DNA from 3 places in the Roseibium sp. LAB1 genome. Region 1 is predicted to be linked to each of the others. Evidence: predicted binding sites of a transcription regulator. Region 1 holds the regulator's gene; each other region holds the start of a gene.
What was found. The regulator PhoB, encoded in region 1, activates phosphate uptake and scavenging genes when phosphate is short. The targets are predictions, from matches to a motif close to TGTCATNNANCTGTCAT.
Positions count from the first base shown of each region.

Region 1 (4,211 bases):
AAGTCGACCTTCCTGCGCACGCTCAATCGCATGAACGACACCATCGACATCTGCCGTGTCGAAGGCTCGATCAAGATCGATGGCGAGAATATCTACGATCCCAAGGTCGATCCGGTGCAGCTGCGCGCAAAGGTCGGCATGGTGTTCCAGAAGCCGAACCCGTTTCCGAAGTCGATCTACGACAACATCGCCTACGGTCCGCGGATCCACGGCCTGTCCCGCAGCAAGGCCGAGCTGGATGAAATCGTAGCGTCCAGCCTGCAGAAGGCCGGCCTTTGGGAAGAAGTGAAAAACCGTCTGGACGAGCCGGGCACCGGCATGTCGGGCGGACAGCAGCAGCGTCTTTGCATCGCCCGTGCGATTGCCGTGAGCCCGGAAGTGATCCTGATGGACGAACCGTGCTCGGCGCTTGACCCCATCGCGACGGCGAAGGTGGAAGAGCTGATCGACGAACTGCGTGAAAACTTCACCATCGTGATCGTGACCCACTCGATGCAGCAGGCTGCCCGTGTGTCTCAGCGTACCGCGTTCTTCCACCTTGGTGTTCTGGTGGAGGAAGGTCTGACGGAGGACATCTTTACCAACCCGAAGGACAAGCGTACGCAGGACTACATTACGGGCCGCTTTGGCTAAGCATTTTTTAGGTTTCTGAAGGGGACACAGGATGTCTGAACATACAGTCACGGCTTACGATGACGAACTGACGGCCATGGCCGGCAAGGTCGCAGAAATGGGCGGTATTGCCGAGAAAGCTTTCGCCGATGCGGTCTCTGCGCTGGTGTCGCAGGATCTGGAGCTTGCCAAGGCGACGATCAAGGGCGACGTCCGTCTGGACAGTCTTTACAACGAACTTGAAGTGAAGCTGATCGAGCTGATCGTCCGCCGCCAGCCGATGGGGCAGGACCTGCGCGAAATCACCGCTGCCACGCGCATTGCCAACGACCTGGAACGTGTCGGCGATCTTGCCAAGAACGTGGCAAAGCGGGTGATCGCCATCGACAGCGACCTGCAGAACAAGAAGCTCGCGATCGGTGTCGAACACATGACCGAGCTGGCATTGTCCCAGCTCAAGCAGGTCCTGGATGCCTACGCCCGCAAGGATGCGGAAGCCGCGCGCAGGGTTCAGGAAGCCGATGCCGAGGTCGATGCGATCTATACGTCCATCTTCCGCGAACTCCTGACCTACATGATGGAAGATCCGCGCGTCATCACCCAGTGCGTCCACCTGCTGTTCTGCGCCAAGAACATCGAGCGCATCGGCGACCACGCGACCAACATCGCCGAGAACGTCTATTACATGGTCACTGGCGAACGTCTGCCGGAAGACCGGGCAAAGGTAGACGAAACAGGCGCGGTCTGACCGCTCACGTTCGACGGATTTGCAAAAAAGTCTAAACGGCCGGCGCTCGGGCGCCGGTTGCGGTAATTGGAGCGAGATGTATGCCGAAGGTGCTCATCGTTGAAGACGAAGAACCGCTCAGCCTTCTTTTGAGATACAATTTGGAAGCGGAAGGGTACTCGGTCGAGTCCTGTGTCCGGGGTGACGAGGCGGAAATCCGCCTGCGGGAAAGCCTGCCGGATCTGTTGTTGCTCGACTGGATGCTGCCGGGCCTGTCCGGAATTGAACTGTGTCGCCGTCTCAGGGCGCGCGAGGATACCGAACGCCTGCCGGTCATCATGCTGACGGCGCGCGGCGAGGAAGCGGAGCGTATCCGTGGCCTGTCGACCGGTGCCGATGATTATGTGGTCAAGCCTTTCTCGGTGCCCGAACTGATGGCCCGTGTGCGCGCCATCCTGCGGCGGGCGAGCCCGGAAGTGGTGTCCACCATGCTGCGATCCGGGGATATCGAACTGGATCGCGAAACCCACCGGGTTCGCCGCAGCGCCAAGGAAATCCACCTGGGGCCGACCGAATTCCGCCTTCTGGAGTTCCTGATGACGTCGCCCGGCCGTGTCTTTTCCCGCGAGCAACTGCTCGATGGGGTCTGGGGCCATGACGTCTATGTGGACGAACGCACTGTCGACGTGCACGTCGGCCGGTTGCGCAAGGCTTTGAACAAGGGCAAGGCGAAGGACCCGATCCGTACCGTTCGCGGCGCCGGTTATGCTTTCAACGACCAGTTCACTTCAGCAACCGCCTGAGCACCTAATGCGGAATAAGCAATAAGGAGCCCGCTTTCGAGCGGGCTTTTTGCGCTTCAGGATGTTTGCCTTTTGGCGAGCCGACGGTGCGTTAGAGAATTGACCAAGAGCCTTGTCATCTCAGGATGAGATCCGGCATTGATGCCGCTGGAAGGGCTGTGCAACCCTCCGTGTGAAAGCCTAAACAAAAAAACCCGCCAGAACGGCGGGCTTTTCATGAGCTGGGTTTGCCTGGAGGCTATCAGCCTGCCTGGGCCATCGTCTTGCGATCGCGTCGACGGTCGGCGACCGGCTGATAGGCAATCTTGCAGTGATGGACACAATAGGGGACGCCGGCGTCGGACTGGCGGCCGCAGAAATAGAAGTCGTCGGTTGCCGGATCGCCAATCGGCCATTTGCAGGTCCGCTCGGTCAGCGTCAGGATTGTGGCCCGTTGCGAGATCGGCACCAGTTCGGCAATCGGTTCCACGCGCGGCTTGGCTTCCACCACAGGCGCCGGCGAAATGTCGGCTTTCAGGGCCGTTGCGCCAATTGACTGAGGATGAGACGTGACAGGTTTCTTCGGCGCGGCACCCGTCGCAGGCGCGGCCGAGCGCGGCCGGCGAGGCTTCGCGCTTGACGAAGTGGACTTGGCACGGCCGGACAAACCAAGACGGTGCACCTTGCCGATCACGGCGTTACGGGTGACGCCACCCAGTTCGCCTGCAATCTGGCTCGCGCTCAAGCCGTCGCCCCAAAGCTTTTTGAGAAGCTCAACCCGTTCGTTTGTCCAACTCATCGCCGCACCCTTTAGTTCGACCGACCTGCGGCCATTAACCCCGTGTTAAGCATGCACATGCACGCCTAATGCTGGCAGATCTAGTGCCTCTTGTTGATTTGCCTCACGAGATCTCGTGTCTGATTGCTGAGAGGTTACAATAACGTTAATTTGTCAGGCAACCGCCGGACCCAAACCAGTTGGGGATGAAACGACTTTTCCCCAATTATGGCGAGGTCATTGAGAATTTTACGAAATCTGCCTTCCGTGACATCTGAAATGTGTTGTGCGGCATTTCCATTGACAGCGCATGGTACCGGCAGTGTATAAGAAAGCCGCTACGTGCCGCCTCATCGGGGCGGCACGTTGCGTTTTGGCCCTTCGGCATCTTTTCAAGGTGACGGCCCGGCGTCGAGGCGACGCTGGGACAGCAAGGGCGTTTAAGGGAGACAAACGAGGTTATGTCCGCGACTGCACTATTCGGAAATTACGCAAGATCGAACCTGTCTTTCGATCATGGGGAAGGTGTCTGGCTGGTAACGACTGACGGCCGACGATTCCTCGATTGCGGTTCCGGCATCGCGGTCAACGCACTCGGTCATGCCCATCCGCATCTGGTCAAGGCATTGCAGGATCAGGCCGCCAAGCTATGGCATACGTCCAACCTGCACCAGATCCCCGATGGCGAGCGGCTGGCGCAGCGCCTGTGCGCGGCTACCTTCGCCGACAAGGTGCTGTTCGTGAATTCCGGCGCCGAGGCGATGGAAGCCGCGATCAAATGCGCGCGCCGCTATCATTATGACAATGGCAATCCCGAACGGTTCCACATCGTTACCTTCGAAGGCGCCTTCCATGGCCGGACCATCGCGACCATCGCGGCTGGCGGCCAGGCAAAATATCTTGAGGGTTTCGGTCCGAAGGCTCCCGGTTTCGACCAGGTGCCGGCTGGTGATCTGGACGCGTTGAAAGACGCCGTCGGCCCTCATACGGCGGCCATCGCCATCGAACCCGTTCAGGGCGAGGGCGGTATTCGTGAGATCCCGGCCGACTTCCTGCGCGCGCTGCGCAAGATCTGCGACGACAACGGCATTCTGCTGATCTTCGACGAGATCCAGACCGGCGTCGGACGGACCGGCAAGCTGTTCGCTCACCAGTGGGCGGGCGTTGAGCCGGACCTGATGGCGATTGCCAAGGGGATCGGCGGCGGTTTCCCGATGGGCGCATGCCTTGCAACCGAGGAAACGGCGGCAGCCCTTTCTCCCGGAACGCATGGCACCACTTTTGGCGGCAATCCGCTGGCAATGGCGGTTGG
Region 1 covers NZ_BAAGIB010000002.1:814,995-819,205, reverse strand. Annotated here, with positions in the region: gene pstB (phosphate ABC transporter ATP-binding protein PstB) at 1-633, shown strand, start outside; gene phoU (phosphate signaling complex protein PhoU) at 665-1,360, shown strand; gene phoB (phosphate regulon transcriptional regulator PhoB) at 1,441-2,142, shown strand; gene ACYQ54_RS13675 (GcrA family cell cycle regulator) at 2,384-2,920, opposite strand; gene ACYQ54_RS13670 (acetylornithine transaminase) at 3,361-4,211, shown strand, end outside.

Region 2 (4,211 bases), on a different contig from region 1:
GTCGGTCACCAGGATCAGGCGGCCGTCGGCGGTGATTGTCAGGCCTTCCGGCTTGTCGAGAACCCAGCCCTTGCCTTCTGCCAGCGCCGGCAGGATGTCCATGGCATAATGTTTCTCGACGACCGGCAGGTCGGCCCCGTAGGCAGCCGGTGTCACGCCGTCCAGGGAGATCGTGGTGATCTGCTTGATGGCTGCGTCTTCACCGCCCTTGTTGTCGCGCTCCAGAATGGCGAACTTGCCGTTGCCCATGGAGACGATTTCAGACAGGCCGACCCAGCCACCGGCTGCGCTCTTCGGCTTGTCGAGCGGATAGTGGACGAAGCCCCAGGACTTCTCGGCCGGATCATAGATCGCCAGCTTCACCATGCCCTTCGGATCGTCCTTCCATTCGCGCTGAACGGCTACGGCCACCAGCGTCTTGCCGTCCATTTCGAACTCGGCAACGCCTTCGAAGGAGAAGCGGACAGACTGGACGTTCAGCTCTTCCGGAAGTGTGATTTCTTCCTCAACCTGACCGTCGGCACTGACTTTCAGCAACAGGTGCTGCAGGTCCTTGTCCAGGTTGCCCTCGGAAGCCAGCCAGAAGCCGCCATCCTTGGCAATGGAAATGCCTTCCAGGTCCAGTTTCGCCTGCTTGCCGTCCTGAACGGTGGCATAGCCGACAATCTTGGCCGGCTTGGAGGAGATATCCAGCGTGTAGATGCGGGCATCGTCATAGAAGCTGTCGCTGACCGCATAGAGCTTGTTGGCATCCGCCGGGTCCGCTGCCAGACCGGACAGCGCGCCCCAACCGATCGGCGCACCCTTTTCCGGATCGACGTCGGAAGCAACCATCGGATAGGACGAGGCGTCCGCACCGAACTTGTAGAGGGAGACCTGCGCACGAACGTTGTCTTCCGCACTGTCGACCTCGTTGGCCACCACGAACAGGTCGCGGCTCGGGATTGCCAGAGAGCCTTCCGGACCGACGTGCGTCGGCAGGAACTGGACGAATTCCGGCTCGGCACCGGTGTCCTTGTAGACAGCGACGAAGTTGCCGCGCTCGGAATTGACGAAGATCAGCTTCTCGCCGCCAAATTCGCCGACGGTCACGCCTTCCGGCTCGGTGCCTTTCTTGGCGGCCCGCTTGGCCGGATAATGGCCATACGACATGCCCAGATGCTCCATCTGGTTGCCACTGTCGAACAGGACCTCGCCCTTGGTGTTCCAGATGGTGAAGCCGCGGGAACCGCCTTCGTAGTCGCCTTCGTTCGCGGTGACGAAACGCTCATCATCAAGCCAGGCAACCGCATCCGGTTCACGCTTGACGTTTTCGATCGACCCGGAGGCATCACTCATGCGCGCCTTGATTACCGGAATGTTTTCGGCGGACGACGTGCCGGCGGAGAAATGGCTGACAACCTCGCCGGAGACCAGATCGACCACGGCAATGTGGTTGTTTTCCTGCAGGGTGACGACAACCTGGTTCCTGGAGTTGATCGAAACGAATTCCGGCTCAGGATCTGTCGGCGCGATTTCGGCAAGACCGGTCAGGTCGACAATGCGGACCGCATCGCAGTTGGTCGGCGCGCCGCTTTCGTCCAGATCGAAGATCGCCAGATGGCCGGCAGGCATCTGCGGGATCACGCCGTCGTTCAGGTCTTCATCGCGCTCGTTCTCGATGGCGATGGCAACGAACTTGCCGTCCGGGGAAATGGCGATACTGTCCGGCTGCCCCTTGGCATCGCATTTCGCGGTGATGCCGAGCCCGTCGAGAGCAATCACGGCCAGATGACCGGAGGCGTTGACGTAGTCTTCGGAAGTGTTGACGCCGGCATAGGCAAAAGTTTTGCCCACGGTGACGGAGGTCGGCTCACCACCAAGGGCGGTCCGGCCCATCGGCAGCAGGTTCAGCGGGTTGGCCGCATTGACGAAGACGATGGCTTCGCCCGGGCTGTCGGTGAAGACGAGTGTGCGGCCATCCTTGGTGGCTGAGATGATCTCGGCAACGGTTTCAGTTGCCTGATCGACACCTTCCGGGAGGGTCTTGTAGACCGGGAATGTATTGATACGCTCGAAATACTCGGCCTGAGCTGCCGACATGGCGCCAAGGCCAAACAGAACAGAGAGGCTGACACCTTTTAAAAAGCGCCCACGAAGGTCCGCCATTGCACTCGCTCCCACAAAAATATCGGGTTGATGGTGCGCGCAAGCTAGTGGTCCTGATTACAATATCGGTGACAGTTGCATGAAGCTTTCATGACAACACCCGGCCTGCCTTGAATTTGCATTTCGAGCACTTACATCATATCAAGGCTGTCTCGGCGTTTGCCGTTTCCTCCACCTTCCATACTTTCCCGCGTTTGTGCCTCCGGCGCATTTTTCATCGGATTTTCCAATGCAGATCGGTTTTGTCCGCTCCGCCATTGTGCTGGGGCTTCTCGCTGCTGTCGGTCCATTTGCGATCGACCTATATCTGCCCGCCATGCCGGAAATCGTGCGGGCCTTGCAGACGGACGACGCAGCGGTCCACATGACCTTCACGGTCTATTTCATCGCCTTCGGCTTTGCCCAGCTGATCTACGGTCCGTTGGCCGACCGGTTCGGCCGCAAGTTACCGGCCTTTCTCGGCCTCGTCGTGTTTCTCATCGGCTCGGTCATGTGTGCGACTGCGGTCGACATCTCGGCATTGACGCTCGGCCGTTTCGTGCAGGCACTCGGTGCAGGCGCGCCCATGGTCATCGTCCGCGCCGTCGTCCGGGACCTTCACACCGGACCCAGGGCTACCCGGCTCATGGCGCTGGTCATGCTGGTCTTCAGTGTTTCCCCGATGCTGGCGCCGCTTGCCGGCAGCTTGATCATCCAGTTCGGAAGCTGGCGACTGATCTTTGTGGCCCTGGGCGTGATCTCTCTTCTCGCCATGCTGCAAATGGCCTTCTTGCTGCCCGAGACGCTGCCGGTCGAACGCCGGGGCAAGATCGATCCGACGGCGATGCTGCGCAGCGCCATCTATCTGTTGCGCGACAGCAGGTTCATGGGGCTGACGCTGATCGGGGGCTTCTCGCTGGCGAGTTTCTTCGTCTTCATCGCCGCCGCGCCTCTGGTCTACATGACCCAGTACCAGTTGACGCCGACGGCCTTCAGCCTTGTCTTCGCGTTGAACGCGATCGGCTTCTTTGCATCCTCCCAGTTCGCCGCTTCGTTGGGTGAGCGCTTCGGCATGGCCAGGGTGGCACTTGTCGCAGTCAGCGGTTTTGCCGCGGCCAACGCCCTCCTGGTCATTCTGGTCTGGAGCGGCATTGACGACCTGCCGGTCCTGATGGGCCTGTTCTTCATTGGCAACACCTGCCTTGGCCAGGTCATCGCCCCGGTCATGGTCATGGCGCTGGAAGAACATGGCGAACATGCCGGCATGGCCTCTTCCCTCGGCGGCACCTTTCAGATGGTTGCCGGTGGTGTGATGATCCTGATCTGCAGCCCGTTCTTCGACCGGACCGCATTGCCGCTGGTCAGCGCCGTAGCCGCCTGCGCGTTCATCGCCTTGGTTATCTCCCTCCTGACCCTGCGAACAAGGCGCGAAGGCCAGGCAGTCGCCTGATCCGATTGTGTCTTGAAACCCGCCCGCCGGAGCAGCTTCACACTGGCTCCTCGGCGGACTGGCCGATCTGATCGAGTTTTTTCTTCAGGGACAGCCGGTCGAGTGAAGACATCGGCAGGTTCACGAACACCGATATCCGGTTGCTGAGCATCCGGAAGGCCTCGTTGAATGCGACCGCTCTTTCGCTGTCGCTTCCGGTAACGGCTGCCGGATCCGGCAGGCCCCAATGGGCAGACATCGGCTGGCCCGGCCAGACGGGACAGGTTTCCTTCGCCGCATTGTCGCAGACGGTAAAAACGAAATCCATGACCGGCGCGTCCGGCACCGCAAACTCGGCCCAGTCCTTCGATCGCAGGCCGTCCGTCTTGTGATTGAGCTTGCTCAGCAGCGCCAATGCCTCCGGGCGCACGGCTCCGGCTGGTTGCGAGCCGGCGGAAAAGGCCTTGAACCGGCCTTGCCCCTCCCGATTCAAGATGGCTTCCGCCATGATCGACCGGGCGGAATTGCCCGTGCACAGGAACAGCACATTAAAGACATCGCCGGACATCTGGTCCCCCTTACGATGAACAGGTCTCTCCGCAGGCAATCGTCTCGATAACCTGCGCACAAAGCTCCGGATGACCGCCACAGCAGT
Region 2 covers NZ_BAAGIB010000003.1:609,295-613,505, reverse strand. Annotated here, with positions in the region: gene ACYQ54_RS20895 (esterase-like activity of phytase family protein) at 1-2,148, opposite strand, end outside; gene ACYQ54_RS20890 (multidrug effflux MFS transporter) at 2,378-3,577, shown strand; gene ACYQ54_RS20885 (arsenate reductase ArsC) at 3,615-4,124, opposite strand; gene ACYQ54_RS20880 (ArsR/SmtB family transcription factor) at 4,135-4,211, opposite strand, start outside.
Region 2: the regulator PhoB is predicted to act here: its motif matches at 2,228-2,244, upstream of ACYQ54_RS20895 (esterase-like activity of phytase family protein).

Region 3 (4,211 bases), on a different contig from region 1:
TTGGCCGGTTGCCCCGGCGCGAAACCCTGCCGAATGGCTTACCGGGCGTTTACGGCGTGGTTCATGACGTGGAAGATCACGTTCTGCTCGATGGTGCCATCGACCAGATGTGCCCACGGACCCTTGGCGTAGACAGCAACATCTTCACCCGAATGGCTTTCGGAGGATTTCGGGATCAGGGCCTGCTGGACATAGTCCAGATCGGTAGCGGTTTCCTGGTCCAGGTCGGGGCGCGAGCCAGTGTAGTCGTTCTCGCCTTCGCCCTTCTTCAGAACCGAACCGGTGCCGTTGAGGTAGCCGATCACGGTGTAGGGCTTGCCATCGTCCGCAGTCAGGACCTTGTCGGAATGCTTGATGCCTGTCTGGGCGACGTCGTAGCACAGACCGAGGATGGCCGAACCGCGGCCGCAATAGCCGTTGAAGGCGATGGCATGTTCGTGGTCGGCGGTGACGATGATGAGCGTGTCTTCGTCATTCGTCAGTTCGTCAGCCATGGCAACGGCTTCCGCGAAGGCGACCCCGTCGCGCATGGCGCGGGCTGCATTGCCGGCGTGGTTGGCGTGGTCGACGCGGCCGGCTTCGATTTCCAGGTAGTAGCCACCTTCATTCTTGGACAGATACTCGATGGCAGCCTTGGTCATGTCGGCCAGGGAGGGCTCGTCATCGTCGGCGCGGTCGGCTTCATATTCCATGTGGCTGTTGTTGAACAGAGCCAGCACGGGGCTGGAGCCGTCAAGCTTCAGCGACTGGAAGCCAGTCGTGTCGGAAGCGAACTGTGCGCCCAGCCCGGTGGCACGCTCAACCAGGTCGACATTGTCTTCGCGGCGGCCCTTAAGCCCGCCCATTTCCTTGTCCTTCGGCAGGAAGTAACGGCCACCGCCGCCCATTGCGAAGTCGACGGTACCGGCTTCCATGGCGTCGATCAGCTGGGTCGCGATGTCTTTCTGCGCGGTGCAGCCTTCCGGCACGGCGTCTTCCCAGTTGCGGTTCGCAGTCTTGGCGTAAACGGCCGCCGGTGTCGCATGGGTGAGGCGGGCGGTGGACACCACGCCGACGGACTTGCCGGCTTCGGTCATCAGCTCGGAGAACAGCGCCAGCTGGTTGCCTTCAACCGTGGAGCAATCGTCATGGATTGCTTCTTCGCCAAGGTTGATCAGGTTGAAGCGCTGCTTCACGCCGGTGTTCATTGAGCCGGCGGTCGGTGCGGAGTCCGGTGTCTGGGCGTTGATGTTGTAGGTCTTGACCAGGGCGCTGTAGAAGTCCGGGGTCTCATAGGGGAGAACGTTTTCCTCGCCCAGCATGCCCTTCTGCTGGCCGTCGAACAGGCGGGTGGCGTAATTGGTGCCGACGCCGTTGCCGTCCGCGATCAGCAGGATAACGTTCTTGGCGCGGTTGGTGTTCGGCTGACGGTCCAAAATGGCCTGGATGGCAGCTTCACCATCCTTGAACCACTGGCTGGAAGCCTGCGGTACGGCGTCCTGAGCGAGGGCAACGGAACCGGTCAGGGCCAGTGCCAGCGAAGTGCAAACGATCGTTTTCATGATATCTCCCGGAGGTGAGGGTGCATCCCGGGTGCTACTTAAAAACGCTGCATGACATTTGATTGACAGTTAGATGACGAAACAGATTTGTAATTTTATTACATGGTTTGGAGCGTCGAGAGGAACTCTCCTTTTCCTGAGCCGTCTTATTTTTTGTCCAGCTCTGTCCTGCCGCCGGAACGCATGTTTAGTCCTTAACCGGGTAACCGGACTGCCTGCCCCGTGGAAATGATCAGACAATCACAGATGGAAAAAGAAAGTCCTGAAATCTGAGGATGCTGATCTGCCTTGTGTTCCAGGGCTGCCCGCAATCCCCTATTGTCACATCATTTTCATATGAGCGTCGAATAAGGTTCATATGAAAATGTTTTATCGGGCTTCGAAGTCAGACTTTTTCGAGTCAACATGATGCCTTTGATGCAACTGGCCTCCCGCAGCAGCAGGAGGAGAGGGGACGATGGCGGATCAGAAGAACATGCTTGGGCAAATAGATATTTCAAGGCGTCAGGCCGAGATTGCGGATCTGGTACAGAAGGCGGGGTTTGCGTCCGTCGAGGAATTGGCTGACCGGTTCGAGGTGACCACGCAGACAATCCGCCGGGACGTCAACGGTCTTTGCGAACTGGGGATCCTGCGCCGGACACATGGCGGCGTCGAGCCTCCCGCGCCGGCCTCCAACATCCACTATTCCACGAGGCAGATTCTCAATCTTCCGGAAAAGCAATTGATCGCGAACCTGGTCGCCGGTCATGTCGGCAACAACCAGTCTGTCGCGTTTTCCATCGGTACCACGCCGGAGATCGTGATGCAGGCCCTCGTCGGGCATGAAAAGCTGGCGGTCTTCACAAACAATCTGAACGTTGCCTTCACCGCGTCGGTCAATCCGTCGTTTCAGGTGACAATAACCGGCGGGCGGCTGCGCCACGGCGACCGTGACGTGCTCGGGTCCGCGGCCCAGGCATTCTTTTCCAACTACAAGGTGGATATCGGCATTTTCGGCGTCGCCGGTGTCGATGAAGACGGCACGCTTCTGGACTTTCATGAAGATGAAGTGGCAGCACGCCAGTCGATACTTGCCAATTGCCGCAAGTCCTACCTGGTTCTCGATCACAGCAAGTTCGGCCGAAATGCCCATGTGCGCGGCGGGCAACTCAGTGACGTCGATGCGATCTTCACCGATTGCCCGGTGCCGGATGTCTTCCTGGCAGCTCTGGAAGGCACGAATACGGAAGTGTTCGTGGCCGAAGACGGGGATGAGGCGTGACATCAGCTCCGCAAACTTCAGGTTCGCAGACACAAAGCGCCGGCAAGCCGATCGTCCTTGAACAGGTGTCACGCATCTGGGGTGAGACCGTTGCCGTCGATACGCTGTCGATCGACATTCCGGCTGGCTCGTTCACGGCGCTGCTCGGACCGTCCGGCTGCGGCAAGTCGACGACGCTGCGCATGATCGCAGGTCTTGAGAATGTCAGCGGTGGCCGCATCCTGATCGGCGGAGAGGATGTAACCGGCCGTCCGTCGGCCAAACGCGACCTGTCCATGGTGTTCCAGTCCTACGCGCTGTTTCCCCATCTGAGCGTCGGCGAGAACATCATTTTCGGCCTGAAGGTCCGCCGGGTCGGCAGGACCGAGCGGGACCGCCGTCTTGCACGGGTTGCCGATCTTCTGGGGCTCGGCCAGTTGCTGGACCGCAAGCCGGGCCAGCTTTCCGGCGGCCAGCAGCAGCGTGTTGCCCTCGGGAGGGCAATCATCGGCGAAAAGCCGATCTGCCTGATGGATGAGCCCCTGTCCAATCTCGACGCCAAACTGCGCCACGAAATGCGGGTGGAGATCCGCGCGCTGCAACAGCAGCTCGGTTTCACCATGGTCTATGTCACGCATGATCAGGTCGAGGCCATCACCATGGCCGATCAGGTGGTGCTGCTGAATGGCGGCCGGCTGGAGCAGGTGGCCAGCCCTCGGGACCTTTACGAAAAACCGGCCACGCCTTTTGCCGCCCGCTTCATCGGGACGCCGCCGATGAACCTCTTTCCGGCCAACGCCTTCAGGAAGCTGTGCACTGCGCCGGACTTCAAGCTCGGCCTGCGTCCGGAGGCCATGCATCTGGAGAACGGCGGTCCGGTCAATGCCTGTGTTCGTGCCGTTGAATATCTCGGGGCCGATGTGCTGGCCGATTGCGACGTTGAAGGTACCGGCTTCCAGGTGCGCCTTCCGGCCAACCGGGCCTTCACGCCCGGTCAATCCGTTCAGCTCGGCTTCTCGCCGGACGCCCTTCATGTTTTCGACGCAGACACCGGCCGCCGCCGGGACGATCTCATTTCCGAGTTCGGAGCCTTGTTGCGCTCCTGACCTGCTGCGCGCGCCCGCGTAGACCGACCGCAGACCTGCGGATTTTCAAACCTTAGGAAGTAAACTGATGTTGAAGTCCACTTTCCTGAAAGCCGTTGCGGCAACGGCGTTTACCTTCAGCACCTGGGCGTCCGCTCAGGCTGTCGATTTGCAATTCTATTTTCCGGTCGCTGTTGGCGGCAAGGCGGCTGAAACCATCCAGGAACTGACCGACGCCTATGTTGCGCAGAATCCGGATGTGACCATCGACGCAGTCTATGCAGGTTCCTATCAGGACACCGTCGCCAAGGCGATCACCGCTTCGCGTGGCGGCAACCCGCC
Region 3 covers NZ_BAAGIB010000001.1:1,881,132-1,885,342, reverse strand. Annotated here, with positions in the region: gene ACYQ54_RS08835 (alkaline phosphatase) at 39-1,541, opposite strand; gene ACYQ54_RS08830 (DeoR/GlpR family DNA-binding transcription regulator) at 1,999-2,805, shown strand; gene ACYQ54_RS08825 (ABC transporter ATP-binding protein) at 2,802-3,890, shown strand; gene ACYQ54_RS08820 (ABC transporter substrate-binding protein) at 3,958-4,211, shown strand, end outside.
Region 3: the regulator PhoB is predicted to act here: its motif matches at 1,604-1,620, upstream of ACYQ54_RS08835 (alkaline phosphatase).